Regions from separate parts of the Streptomyces sp. NPDC002588 genome, predicted to be linked through region 2. Evidence: riboswitches for the same ligand, from Rfam matches in the RefSeq annotation. Region 2 holds a riboswitch; the other holds the start of a gene.

What was found. A riboswitch is a leader RNA that binds a small molecule or an ion and turns the genes downstream of it on or off. The one in region 2 is predicted to bind glycine.
Region 1: another riboswitch for glycine. It lies ahead of gcvT (glycine cleavage system aminomethyltransferase GcvT); the one in region 2 lies ahead of gcvP (aminomethyl-transferring glycine dehydrogenase).

What each region holds. Positions count from the first base shown of each region.
Region 1 is NZ_JBEOWF010000004.1:277,355-284,442, forward strand. It holds gene ABT057_RS07175 (enhanced serine sensitivity protein SseB C-terminal domain-containing protein) at 1-700, opposite strand, end outside; gene ABT057_RS07180 (enhanced serine sensitivity protein SseB) at 878-1,678, opposite strand; gene ABT057_RS07185 (AAA family ATPase) at 1,778-2,452, opposite strand; glycine riboswitch at 2,623-2,723, shown strand; glycine riboswitch at 2,724-2,830, shown strand; gene gcvT (glycine cleavage system aminomethyltransferase GcvT) at 2,886-4,004, shown strand; gene gcvH (glycine cleavage system protein GcvH) at 4,115-4,492, shown strand; gene glyA (serine hydroxymethyltransferase) at 4,507-5,772, shown strand; gene ABT057_RS07205 (L-serine ammonia-lyase) at 5,831-7,088, shown strand, end outside.
Region 2 is NZ_JBEOWF010000051.1:70,828-77,915, forward strand. It holds gene gcvP (aminomethyl-transferring glycine dehydrogenase) at 1-1,849, opposite strand, end outside; glycine riboswitch at 2,035-2,131, opposite strand; gene ABT057_RS40830 (PRC-barrel domain-containing protein) at 2,243-2,614, shown strand; gene ABT057_RS40835 (DNA polymerase IV) at 2,687-4,105, opposite strand; gene ABT057_RS40840 (MerR family transcriptional regulator) at 4,185-4,829, opposite strand; gene ABT057_RS40845 (bifunctional nuclease family protein) at 5,079-5,552, opposite strand; gene ftsR (transcriptional regulator FtsR) at 5,637-6,374, opposite strand; gene ABT057_RS40855 (zinc-ribbon and FHA domain-containing protein) at 6,417-7,088, opposite strand, start outside.

The sequences.
Region 1 (7,088 bases), on a different contig from region 2:
TCGCCCGCATCCACATCACCACCGGGTCGTGCTCGTCGGTCATCGCGACCGTCGACACCGGCAGTCCGTCCGGTACGGCTCCGATCGACTGCTGCATCATCGCCCGAACGGCGTCCACGGCCGGCGGCGAGGTGTCGTACACGTCGAGCCCGATGGCCAGATAGGGCGCGCCGAGAGCCGGCTGCACCCAGGCGCGGCGCAGGGCGCGGACCACCGGGGTGCGATGGGCGTTCTGCGCGAGCAGTGCGTAGAACTGGGGGATCTCGATGCCCGGTTCGGCGAGTCTGAGCGGTCCGGCGGGCTGGCGGTCCAGGCCGGTCGCGATGCGGCGCAGATCCAGCCAGGGGATGCCGACGCCGCCGCCGGGGGTGTGCGGGTTCAGCCAGAGACCGTAGTGGTCGGGGTAGAGGGTGCGGGCCACGTCGACCCCGTCGACCACCTCGTACGCCCGGTTCCAGCCGCTGGCCGAGAGCTCCTGGGCGGAGGTGACACAGGGGGCGTAGCCGTGGCCGTCCACCTCCATGTTCCCGTACTGGGCTTCGGGGGAGCCGGCCCGGCCCGTCCACAGAAGCATCCAGACCTGGCCGGAGGAGGGGGTCGCGAGCGCGCGCAGGAGCGCCTCGTAGGCGTCGTAGCGCCCGGGCGTGACCTGGCGCAGCATGTGCTCGACCTGTCCGGCCGCGATGCCGCTGGCGCTCACCTGTACCGCCCCTTCTTTTTTGTTCTGCCCCGCGTTGTGGTCCAGCTTAAGCGCCATCTGTGACAGGACCCGTTGTGCGTTCGCGCGTGCGGGTCGTGTGCGGCTCGTCGAGCCCCGCCGCAAAGCCGCCGGCCGATACGGCACCGCGCCCTTGCGGCGCCGCCCCCGGCCGCGGCACTAGTGGCCCTTTGTGTAGAACGGGCGTATGCGGTCCCTCATCCACTCCCCCACCGGATCCTGTGCGACGTCCAGAAGAATCAGGTTGACCGGCCACTTGACGGAGACCCGGCCCATCGCCCGGCCCAACGCGTCCAGCGGGAGTTCGCGGAGGTCGCCGTCCAGGTGGGTGAGTTCGACGCCGACGAACATGACCGGGTCGGCCGTCTCGACGGCGGCCAGGCAGCGGCGGGCCGTCAGGACCACTCCCGTCGCCTCGAACTCTGCGGAGGCCGCGGCGAGGAAGTCCATCGGGTCGTCCTGCCAGTCGGGCTCGAAGAGGCGGACGCGGCCGCCGCTCGCGGGGCCGTCCAGCATGGTGCGGCCCGCCCGGCACAGCTCGGCCACGGCCGGCGGGGGCAGCGGGACGGCCACCACGCCGTCCGGGTTGACGAGGATGCCGAGTTGCGGGGGCAGCCCGCGGGCGAACTCCACGGCCGGGGCGATGGTGAACGACATGTGCGAGCCGACGACCTGACGGAACTGTTCCTCGGAGCTGAACACCGGCACATAGGCCTGGCCCTCCAGCTCCACCGTGGGGAGGTCGAGGGGGCCGCTGTGCGGGCCGCCGCCGCTGGGCAGGGGCACCCAGACGAAGCTGCGGCCGAGCACCTCGACGATGCGGCCGCCGGCGCCGGGCATGCCGAGGGAGGCGGAGAGCACCTCCTCCAGCTCGTTGCCGGGCCATCCGCCGTGCGGGTGGGGGTGTGCTTGCGCCGGGAAGTCCGGGGAGACCGGGAAGTCCGCCGGGGGGAAGTCCATCTGCCTACCGCCTGCTGGGAACCGCTGCTGTGGCTGAAAGGCTAGCGGGTGCACCGGGACTTTCCTCAGCCCTTGGCGTCCGCATCCGGTTCGGGGGCCTCACCCGGTGAAGCCGATCCGGCTCAGGGTGTCCGCCGCGTCGCGGTCGAGCAGGACCGCCGAGCCGACGCCCGCCGGGAGCCGGCCCTTCTCCACGGAACGGATGAGGCGGGCGGCGGCCCTGCGGTGGCGCAGGAAGGCGTATCGCGAGACGCCGCGGCCGCGCTCGCGCTGGCCCTCGATCGCCAGGTCCGGGGTGACGTCGAGCAGCAGCAGGTGGAGGGCGCCGCCGCGGCGGCGGGCCTCGCGGGCCAGCCAGTCGCGGACCCAGGCCTGCGTCCCGCAGTCGTGCACGACGACGCCCTCGCCGGCCCGCAGGGCGCGGCGCAGTCCGGCGTAGTGCGCGAGGCGGACCAGGGGGCGGTAGACGGCGTAGGGCACGAACCGGGGGGCGAGGGCGTCCCAGCGGTCGCGGGTGTCCTGGGAGTCGATCCGGACGCCCCGGACGGCGCGCCGCATCAGCGTGGACTTGCCGCTGCCGGGCAGGCCGGTGACCACGACCAGGTCCCGGTGGCCGAAGAGCAGGCCGTGCGGGCTGTGGCCGGACCGCTCGCGCAGGTCGCGGACGACGGGTGCCGGGCGCTCGCCGCACCGCTCGCGGGCCTGGGCGGCGGGCTGCTTCGGCAGCGCGATGCCCGTGGTCGTGGCGTACGCCGTGGTCCTGTTCACCGTGATCGTCCTCCCCTTGGGCTCGGAGATCCTCTGCCCGTCGAGTGTAAAGAGAAGGTAATACCCGGCGTCCAGCGTTTTTGTGCGCGTACTGCCACAGGCCGGTTACAGATGCCGCTCTGCCGCGCGCGGGCGGGGCGTGCAATGATGAGCGCGCCAACTGCATACCGGCCGTTTGAATCCGCGCGGGAGAGTCCCCAGCAGCAGTTTTCGCCGGGGCGCCGAAGGAGCAAGTCCCTCCCTTGAATCTCTCAGGCCCCGTTACCGCGCGGGCGAGGCACATCTGAAAAGCGGACCGCCCTTGCGGTGGTCCCACCCAAGGTGCAAGTCATGCCCCGCGCGGTCATGGCGAACCTCTCAGGTTCCGATGACAGATGGGGAGGAACGACCCCGCCTGTCGTCCACGCCTCGTATCCATGCCTTGGGAGACAACCGTCCGATGAGCAGCACCCACATCCGTCGTACCGCGCTCGATGCCGTGCATCGCTCGCTCGGCGCGACGATGACCGACTTCGCCGGCTGGGACATGCCCCTGCGCTACGGCTCGGAGCGCGACGAGCACAACGCCGTCCGCTCGCGGGCCGGCCTCTTCGACCTCTCGCACATGGGCGAGATCACCGTCACCGGCCCGCAGGCGGCCGCCCTGCTGAACCACGCGCTGGTGGGCGACCTCGCCTCCGTGGGTGTCGGCCGCGCCCGCTACACCATGATCTGCCGGGCCGACGGCGGCATCCTGGACGACCTGATCGTCTACCGGCTCGCGGACACGGAATACATGGTGGTCGCGAACGCCTCCAACGCCCAGGTGGTCCTGGACGCGCTGGCCGAGCGGGCCGGGGGCTTCGACGCGGAGGTGCGCGACGACCGGGACGCGTACGCGCTGATCGCCGTACAGGGACCGGAGTCACCGGGGATCGTGAAGGCGCTGACCGACGCCGACCTCGACGGCCTGAAGTACTACGCGGGCCTGCCCGGCACCGTCGCCGGGGTGCCCGCCCTGATCGCGCGCACCGGGTACACCGGCGAGGACGGCTTCGAGCTGTTCGTGCGCCCTGAGCACGCGGTCGAGCTGTGGCAGGCGCTGACCAAGGCCGGCGAGGGCGCCGGGCTCGTCCCGTGCGGTCTGTCCTGCCGCGACACCCTGCGCCTGGAGGCGGGCATGCCGCTGTACGGCCATGAGCTGTCGACCTCGCTCACCCCGTTCGACGCCGGACTCGGGCGGGTGGTGAAGTTCGGGAAGGAGGGCGACTTCGTGGGGCGCGAGGCGCTGGCCGAGGCGGCCGACCGTGCCGCTTCGAAGCCTCCGCGCGTGCTGGTCGGCCTGGTCGCCGAGGGCCGCCGCGTCCCGCGCGCGGGGTACGCCGTCGTCGCCGGCGGCGAGGTGATCGGCGAGGTCACCTCCGGTGCCCCCTCCCCCACGCTGGGCCGGCCGATCGCGATGGCCTACGTCGACGCCGCGCACGCGACGCCGGGCGCGCCGGGTGTCGGCGTGGACATCCGGGGCAGTCACGAGCCGTACGAGGTCGTGGCGCTGCCCTTCTACAAGCGCCGCAAGTAGCCGCCGGGAGCGGTCGGGCGCGTGACCCCGCGCACATTTCCGCTGCTCACACCGGTCTTCCGCAGTCCCTCATTCATCAGCACTCATCCGCGTACAGGAGAATTCAGGCCATGAGCAACCCCCAGTCGCTGCGCTACAGCAAGGAACACGAGTGGCTGTCGGCCGCCGCGGACGGCGTCTCGACGATCGGCATCACCGAGCACGCGGCCAACTCGCTCGGTGACGTGGTCTTCGTCCAGCTGCCGGAGGTCGGTGCCGCGGTGACCGCGGGCGAGTCCTGCGGTGAGCTGGAGTCGACCAAGTCGGTCAGCGAGCTGTACTCGCCGGTCGACGGCGAGGTCGTCGAGGTCAACCAGGACGTGGTGGACGACCCGGCGCTGGTGAACTCCGCCCCCTTCGAGGGCGGATGGCTGTTCAAGGTACGCGTCGCGGGCGAGCAGCAGGACCTGCTGTCCGCCGACGAGTACACCGCCTACATCGCCGGCTGAGGAGTCGTAGACGCATGTCCGTCCTGAACACGCCCCTGCATGAGCTCGACCCGGAGATCGCCGCCGCGGTCGACGCCGAGCTGAAGCGCCAGCAGTCCACCCTCGAGATGATCGCCTCGGAGAACTTCGCTCCGCTCGCGGTCATGGAGGCGCAGGGCTCGGTGCTGACCAACAAGTACGCCGAGGGCTACCCGGGCCGCCGCTACTACGGCGGCTGCGAGCACGTCGACGTGGCCGAGCAGATCGCGATCGACCGGATCAAGGAGCTGTTCGGCGCCGAGTACGCCAACGTCCAGCCGCACTCGGGCGCCTCCGCCAACCAGGCCGCCCTGTTCGCGCTGGCCCAGCCCGGCGACACCATCCTGGGCCTGGACCTGGCGCACGGCGGCCACCTCACCCACGGGATGCGGCTGAACTTCTCCGGCAAGCAGTTCGACGTCGTCGCGTACCACGTGGACGACCGGACCGGTCTGGTCGACATGGCCGAGGTCGAGAAGCTGGCCAAGGAGCACCGCCCGAAGGTGATCATCGCGGGCTGGTCGGCGTACCCGCGGCAGCTGGACTTCGCGGAGTTCCGCCGGATCGCCGACGAGGTCGAGGCGTACCTGTGGGTCGACATGGCGCACTTCGCGGGCCTGGTGGCGGCGGGCCTGCACCCGAACCCGGTGGAGTACGCGGACGTGGTCACCTCGACCACCCACAAGACGCTGGGCGGCCCGCGGGGCGGCATCATCCTCGCGAAGTCGTCCTTCGCCAAGAAGCTGAACTCGTCCGTCTTCCCCGGCTTCCAGGGCGGCCCCCTGGAGCACGTGATCGCGGCGAAGGCGGTCTCCTTCAAGGTCGCCGCCTCGGAGGACTTCAAGGAGCGCCAGCGCCGTACGGTGGACGGTGCGCGGATCCTCGCCGAGCGCCTCACGGCCGCCGACGCCCGCGAGGCCGGGGTGAACGTCCTGTCCGGCGGCACGGACGTGCACCTCGTCCTCGTGGACCTGCGCGAGTCCGAGCTGGACGGCCGGCAGGCCGAGGACCGCCTCCACGAGGTCGGCATCACGGTCAACCGCAATGCCGTCCCGAACGACCCGCGCCCGCCGATGGTGACGTCGGGCCTGCGCATCGGCACCCCCGCCCTCGCGACCCGCGGCTTCACGGCCGAGGACTTCGCGGAGGTGGCGGATGTGATCGCCGAGACGCTGAAGCCGTCGTACGACGCCGTGGCCCTGCGCGCCCGGGTGACGGCCCTGGCCGACAGGCACCCGCTGTACCCCGCCCTGAACAAGTAGTCCCCCGGCGGGGGCACCCGAGTACCCGTGCCCCCGCCTCTCTCCCGAGGAGTCTCCCGTGGCCATCTCGGTCTTCGACCTCTTCTCGATCGGCATCGGCCCGTCGAGCTCCCACACGGTCGGCCCGATGCGCGCGGCGGGCCTTTTCGCACGCCGGCTGCGCAACGAGGGCCTGCTGCCCTCCGTGACCCGCGTCCGCGCCGAGCTGTACGGCTCGCTCGGCGCCACCGGGCACGGCCACGGCACCCCGAAAGCCGTCCTCCTGGGCCTGGCGGGCGACTCCCCGCGCACGGTGGACGTGGAGACCGCCGACGACCGCGTGGAGGGCGTCAGGTCGACGGGCGAGCTGGATCTCCTCGGCGAACGGAAGATTCCGTTCTCCTTCACCGAGGACCTGAAACTCCACCGCCGCAAAACCCTCCCCTACCACGCCAACGGCATGACGCTGTGGGCGTACGACGCCTCGGGCGCCGAGCTGCTGACGAAGACGTACTACTCCGTGGGCGGCGGCTTCGTGGTCGACGAGGAGGCGGTGGGCGCCGACCGCATCAAACTCGACGACACGGCGCTGAAGTACCCCTTCCGCACGGGCGACGAACTCCTGCGCCTGACGGAGGAGACCGGCCTGTCGATCTCCTCCCTGATGCTGGAGAACGAGCGTGCCTGGCGCACCGAGAAGGAGATCCACGAAGGTCTCCTGGACATCTGGCGGGTGATGCGGGCGTGTGTCTCCCGGGGCATGTCCCGGGAGGGCATCCTGCCGGGCGGCCTGCGGGTCCGCCGCCGGGCCGCCGTGACGGCCCGTCAGCTGCGGGCGGAGGGCGACCCGCTGGCCCACTCCATGGAGTGGATCACCCTCTACGCGATGGCGGTGAACGAGGAGAACGCGGCGGGCGGCCGCGTGGTGACCGCCCCGACGAACGGCGCGGCCGGCATCATCCCGGCGGTCCTGCACTACTACATGAACTTCGTCCCCGGCGCCGACGAGGAGGGCGTGGTCCGCTTCCTGCTCGCCGCCGGCGCGATCGGCATGCTCTTCAAGGAGAACGCCTCCATCTCCGGCGCCGAGGTCGGCTGCCAGGGCGAGGTCGGCTCCGCCTGCTCGATGGCGGCCGGCGCGCTCGCGGAGGTCATGGGGGGCTCCCCCGAACAGGTCGAGAACGCGGCCGAGATCGGCATGGAACACAACCTCGGCCTGACCTGCGATCCCGTGGGCGGCCTGGTCCAGATCCCCTGCATCGAACGCAACGGCATGGCCGCGGTGAAGGCGGTCACCGCCGCCCGCATGGCCCTGCGCGGCGACGGCTCCCACAAGG
Region 2 (7,088 bases):
CGGCCATCACGGCACTCGCGGCGTTCGTCCCGTGCGCGGAGGACGGGATCAGACATACGGTCCGCTGCTCGTCCCCCTGCGCCCGGTGGTATCCGCGTACGGCGAGCAGCCCGGCCAGCTCGCCCTGCGAACCGGCGTTCGGCTGGAGCGACACCTTGTCGTACCCGGTGACCTCGGCGAGTCGCTCCTCCAGCTCACGGATGAGCGTGAGGTATCCCTCGGCCTGCTCGGCGGGCGCGAAGGGGTGCAGCTGCCCGAACTCGGGCCAGGTGACCGGCTCCATCTCGGTGGTCGCGTTGAGCTTCATGGTGCAGGAGCCCAGCGGGATCATGCCGCGGTCGAGCGCGTAGTCCCGGTCGGCGAGCCGGCGCAGGTAGCGCAGCATCGCCGTCTCGGAGCGGTGAAGGTGGAACACGGGGTGGGTGAGGATCGCGTCGGACCGCTGCAGTCCGGCGGGCAGGGCCTCCTCGGTGGCGGCGTCGAGCGCCTCGATGTCGCCGTCCACCCCGAAGGCGGCCCATACGGCGGTCACCTGGGCCCGCGCGGTGGTCTCGTCGCACGCGACGGACACCTGGTCGGCGTCGACGAGGCGCAGGTTGACCCCGCGCTGCCGCGCGGCGGCGACGACCTCGCCGGCCTTCCCCGGCACCCGCGCGGTCAGCGTGTCGAAGTAGGCGCCGTGCACGATCTCCACCCCACCGGCGGTGAGCCCGGCGGCCAGGATCGAGGCGTACCGGTGCGTCCGCCGGGCGATCGCCCGCAGTCCGTCGGGTCCGTGGTAGACGGCGTACATTCCGGCCATGACCGCGAGCAGCACCTGCGCGGTGCAGATGTTGCTGGTGGCCTTCTCCCGCCGGATGTGCTGCTCCCGCGTCTGCAGCGCGAGCCGGTAGGCCTTGTGCCCGTCCGCGTCCACGGACACGCCCACCAGCCGCCCGGGCAGGCTCCGCGCGAACTTCTCGTGGACGGCCATGTAGCCGGCGTGCGGACCGCCGAAGCCCATGGGCACACCGAACCGCTGCGTGGTCCCGACCGCGATGTCCGCGCCCAGCTCACCGGGCGACTTCAGCAGTGTCAGCGCGAGCAGGTCGGCGGCGACGGTGACGAGCGCACCGAGCCCGTGCGCCTGCTCGATGACACCCTTGATGTCGCGTACGGCCCCGGAGGCGCCCGGGTACTGCAGCAGCACGCCGTTGATGTCACGCTCGGCGAGCTCGGCGGGGATGCCGTCGGCGAGGTCGGCGACCACGACCTCCACGCCCGTCGGCTCGGCGCGGGTCTCGATCACGGCGATCGTCTGCGGCATGACGTCCGCGTCGATCAGGAACAGGCCCTTCTTGTTCTTCCCCATCCGCCGGGACAGCGCCATCGCCTCGGCGGCGGCCGTGCCCTCGTCGAGCAGTGAGGCACCGGAGGTCGGCAGCCCTGTCAGGTCGGCGACCATGGTCTGGAAGTTCAGCAGCGCCTCGAGGCGGCCCTGCGAGATCTCCGGCTGGTAGGGCGTGTAGGCCGTGTACCAGGCGGGGTTCTCCATGACGTTGCGCAGGATCACCGGCGGCGTGAAGGTGCCGTAGTAGCCGAGTCCGATCATGGAGTCGAGGACCTGGTTGCGGTCGGCCAGCGACCGCAGCTCGGCCAGCACCTCTGCCTCGGTCCGCGCGCCGGGCAGGTCCAGCGCGTCGGCGTTCTTGATCACGTCCGGTACCGCGGCGGCGGTGAGCTCGTCGAGCGAGCCGTACCCGACCTGCGCGAGCATCTTGGCCCGCGCCTCCTGATCGGGCCCGATATGACGCTGCTCGAAGGGGATTCCCTGTTCGAGTTCGGAGAGCGGAATGCGATCGGCGGTCATTTCTGAGGCCTCCTGGTCCGACACGACCTTCGAAGGGCACCACGACGCGGGTACCCCGACGGCCTCCCCCTCTGTCATCTCAACCTGAGAGCTTCACCGGCCGCCACCCGGGCAGCCGGTTTTCACCGTCGGTGAGGACGAAGGCCGTCGACGCCGTCGACATCCGCCCTGCTTTCCAGAGTGACCTCGTCCGCGCGGTACGTGGGCCTGAGAGATTCCGGGGAGGATTTGCTCCTTCGGCGCCTCCGACGATCTTTCGGAGGACTCTCCCGCACGGGGTCAGCAGCCGTAGTCAGACTATCAGCGAGGTCAACGACGCCTCTCGAGTGGCCGCTCGTGCCAATGTGCTCTTTTGTAGTGCTTACGGATGAGTTGCGACCAAGTGGAGGGCACGTGCAGACCGACATCGATCCGCGCAACCTGATCGGCCGCAAGGCGTTCGACCGCAACGGCACCAAGATCGGCACCGTCGACGAGGTCTACCTCGACGACGCGACCGGCGTGCCCGAGTGGGCGGCCATACGCACCGGTCTGTTCTCCCGGGACGCCTTCGTCCCGCTGGAGCCGAGCAAGCTGGTCGACGGCACCCTCCACGTCCCCTTCGACCGGTCCCTGATCAAGGACGCCCCCGACTTCGGCGTGGGCCGCCATCTCTCCCCGGAGCAGGAACTCCAGCTCTACCACCACTACGGCCTCGACGTCTCCGCTGCTCCTCCTTTCCCGGACCACGACTTCGGCAGGCTGGCCGGCACCGACGAGAGCTGACCCTCCCCCTTCGGAGCCACCTCCCCTCCCCCCTCCCTCCGCTCTCCTCTCACTCTCTGTGACGAACCAAGCTCACCGCGTGTTCCCGTGTTCCACCACCGGAACTGCGCCGGACGGGTCCCCCGCGCCGCCGTCCTCCCCCGGTCTTCGTCGGACCAGCGGCAACGGGTCCGCCGGCGTCAGCTGTGGATCGCCGATCCGGAACGTCCGCACCCGCCCCGGCGGCGAGTCCGGCGTCTCGAAGCGGACGGTGACCCGGCCCAGTCCGCTGCCCTGCACCCATCCGTGCCCCAGCTCGGAGTGCCGGACGTCGTGCCCGGGACGCCAGTGGTGCTCCGCCGGGGCCGCCTCCTCCCCGGTGCGCTCCTGCGGAGGCTCCTCCTCACCGATGTCCTCTTGCTCCCCCGGCGCCCCCCGCTCGGCCGCCTGCGCGAACAGATCCTCCTGAGTGAAGTCGGCCAGACCGCTGACGCCGACCCCCAGCAGCCGTACCCCGCCGGTCGTGTCCACGGAGTCCAGCAGCCGCCGGGCCGCCTCGCGCACCACCGCCGGATCGTCCGTGGGCCCGCGCAGGGTCTCGGACCGGGTGAGCGTGGAGAAGTCGTACCGCCGCACCTTCAGCACGATGGTCCGCCCCGACAGCCCGGACCCGCGCAGCCTGCGCACACACCGCTCCGCCAGCCGCTGCACCTCCAGCTCCACCCGGACCCGGTCATGGATGTCCACGTCGTAGGTGTCCTCGACCGACACCGACTTGGCCTCCCGCTCCGCCACCACGGGCCGGTCGTCGCGGGCCAGCGCCATGGCGTACAGCCCGTGACCGTGCGCCTTGCCGACCAGGCGCACCAGCTCGTCCTCACCCGCCTCGGCGAGCTCGTCGACCGTGGTGATCCCGGCGCGCCGCAGATGGTCGCCGGTGGCCGGACCGACCCCGGGCAGCGTCCGCACCGACATCGGGCCGAGGAGGGCCCGCTCGGTCCCCGGTGCGATGAGGACCAGGCCGTCCGGCTTGGCCTGCTCCGAGGCGATCTTCGCGAGCATCTTCGAGGCGGCGAGCCCGACCGACCCGGTGAGCCCCGTCACGGCCCGGATGTCCGCCCGCAGCCGCACCCCCGCCAGCCGCGCCGACTCGCCGTCCCAGGCCGCTCCACCCGCCTCCAGGTCCACGAACGCCTCGTCGAGGCTCAGCGGCTCCACCAACGGGGACAACGCCCGCAGCAGCCCCATCACCTGGTCGCTGATGGTCCGGTAGAACGTGAAGCGCGGCACGAGGTAGGCCGCGTTCGGCGCCAGCCGGCGCGCCTGGGCCATGGGCATCGCCGAGTGCACCCCGAAAACCCGCGCCTCGTAGGAGGCGGTCGCCACCACCCCGCGCGGCCCGAGACCCCCCACGATCACGGCTTTCCCGCGCAGACTCGGCTTGGACGCCTGCTCCGCCTGGGCGTAGAAGGCATCCATGTCGAGATGCAGGATCGTGGACGCGTTTCTCACATCTCCGATGCTGCACCACGCCACTGACAATGACCCCGTGACGAGCACCGCGCGGCCGCCCAGGGCAGCCCTCAGGGCGTCAGACCGCCCGGTTGCGCCGCCGGGCCAACTCGTCCGCCGGGTTGTGACCGACGAGCGTCTCACCGGTGTCGACCCGCTCGCCGTGCAACTGCGACAGGGCGCTCTCCACGTCCCGCCACACCACGCCCACGGCGATCCCGAAAATGCCCTGACCGCCCTGGAGCAGCGCGTGGACCTCGTCCGGCGAGGTGCACTCGTACACCGTTGCGCCGTCGCTCATCAGCGTCATGCGCTCCAGGTCACGGAAGCCGCGCTCGCGCAGATGCTGGACCGCGGTGCGGATGTTCTGCAGCGACACCCCGGTGTCGAGGAACCGCTTGACGACCTTCAGGACGACGACGTCCCGGAAGCTGTACAGACGCTGCGTACCGGACCCGTACGCGGCCCGCACGCTCGGCTCGACGAGACCCGTGCGTGCCCAGTAGTCGAGTTGCCGGTAGGTGATGCCGGCGGCCGCACAGGCCGTCGGGCCGCGGTAGCCGATCTGCTCGGACGCCATGGACGTCGCCCCTCCGCTGCTCGGCACGGCCGCCGGTCGCTGCGGAGCGTGATCGGCCGCGCTGCCGTAAAGCGGATACGGACCACTCCCCCCGACACCGAGTCCGGGGGCACCCCCAGCCGTACCGTCGCCGCTGCTTCTCACGCCGACCTCCGTCCTTGACCTGCCTTATCGACGGTAGGCAGTCACCAGGGGTGCGTCAACGATCGCCACACTCGCCACGCCGAGTGATAATCACCCTAAGAGTGGTTTCCCGCACCCCGCCGCGGGGAAAGGCTAGCCGAATGCCCTGAGAAGAGGCCGTAGGACGCTCTCACTCGCCGCTGGCAATTGCCCTGACCAGGGCGTCGGCCGGAGTCGTCGGCGAGCCCGGCGTCCGGCGGGAGACGGCGGCTACTGGTTGCTGGTGCCGAAGTCCTCGGGCGAGATCTGGTCGAGGAACTCACGGAACTTCTCCACCTCGTCCTCCTGCTCGTCCGGAATGGCGATGCCCGCGTCGTCCAGCACGGTGTCGCTGCCGTAGATCGGCGTCCCGGTGCGCAGAGCCAGCGCTATGGCGTCGGACGGCCGTGCGCTCACCTCCACGCCGCTGGCGAAGACCAGCTCCGCGTAGAAGACACCCTCGCGGAGATCCGTGATGCGCACTTCGGTGAGCTCCTGGCCGACGGCTTCCAGCACGTCCTTGAACAGGTCGTGGGTCAGCGGCCGTGCGGGGGCCATGCCCTGCTGGGCGAAGGCGATCGCCGTCGCCTCCCCCGGTCCGATCCAGATGGGGAGGTAACGGTCGCCTCCCACTTCACGCAGCAGCACGATCGGTTGGTTGGAGGGCATCTCGACCCGGACACCTACGACATCGAGCTCGTTCACACAGCAACCCTAGGCCGTGCCCGGGACGTTTGGGTAGTCGGGCCGGGAACGGGTGACCGATCCGCCCAGGGCGAAACCGGTGGCTCAGGGCAACCGAACGCCCAGCGCGGTCTGCACCAGCGCCGCATGCAGCCGGACCGTGAGCCCCGCGAGCTCCTTCGCACGGGCCTCGGCGTGGGCCCTGGTCTGCGGGTTGCGGTGACGCCTGAGCGGCGCGACCACCTGGTCCACAAGACCGGCCTCACGGTCGGCCGCGGCCTTCATCACCCGCAGATGCCGGGGCTCGATCCCGAACCGCCCCAGCTCGGCCACGAGCGAGGCCACGGTGGCCGCCTCGGCGTCGTAGACCCCGTCCGCCAACGGCGTGAGCAGCCCGTAGGACTCCCACTCCGCCAGCTCGGGTTCGTCGATCCCGGCGGCCGCGAGCAGCTCGGCCCGCCCGATCCGGGCCACGGTGTGCCCCTCGGAAGGCTCCAGGACGACCTCCCCGTCCCGCTGCCGGCCCACGGTCGGCAACGGGACGGCCTCACCGCGCTCCATGGCGTCCAGATGCTCCCGGATCACCTTGAGCGGCAGATAGTGGTCCCGCTGCATCCTCAGCACGTGCCCCAGGCGCTCGACGTCCTGCGCGCTGAACTTGCGGTACCCCGACGGGGTGCGCTGTGGCTCGATCAGCCCCTCCGCCTCAAGGAAGCGGATCTTGGAGATGGTGACCTCGGGAAACTCGTCGCGCAGCGCGTTCAGCACGGTGCCGATGCTCATCAGACCACCGTCCGCGGCGGCGGTGCCGTGCCCGGCACCGCCCCTCGGTGTTTGAAGCATGGACCTTCCCTGGGTTCCCCCCGGATGGAATCCGGGGGAGGGTCAGTAGCCCCGCTGGCTCGCGTAGAAGACCAGCCGGTACTTGCCGATCTGCACCTCGTCACCGTTCGCCAGAGCGACCTCGTCGATCCGCTCACGGTTGACGTACGTGCCGTTCAGACTGCCGACGTCCGCGACCTTGAACGTGCCGTCCGGATTGCGCCGGAACTCCACGTGCCGACGCGAGACCGTCACGTCGTCCAGGAAGATGTCGCTCTGCGGGTGCCGTCCGGCCGTGGTCAGATCGCTGTCCAGCAGGAAGCGGCTGCCCGAGTTCGGACCGCGTCGCACCACCAGCAGCGCGGAGCCCAGCGGCAGCGCGTCCACCGCGGCCTGCGCCTCCGGAGAGAGCGCCGGCAGCTGGGTCTGACCGGTGACCTCGGAGTCGTAGGCCTCGAGACCGGAGATCGAGATGGTGGAGGTCGTCTCCGACGCACGCTCGGGCGTCAGACCGGGACGCAGCGGCGCGCCACAGTTGGAGCAGAAGCGGCTGTTCTCCGCGTTGCGGTTACCGCACCTCGTACACACCAGGGCCGACATGGGAGAAAACCCTCCACCCGTACTTGAGGTTGACGGTTGGCCGAAACCTATGCCGCCGGACTGGGCGGGGTCAACAGACGCCGCACCCTGACCTCCGGGAATGTCGCCGCCCGGACCACCCACCTGGTCCCGGAA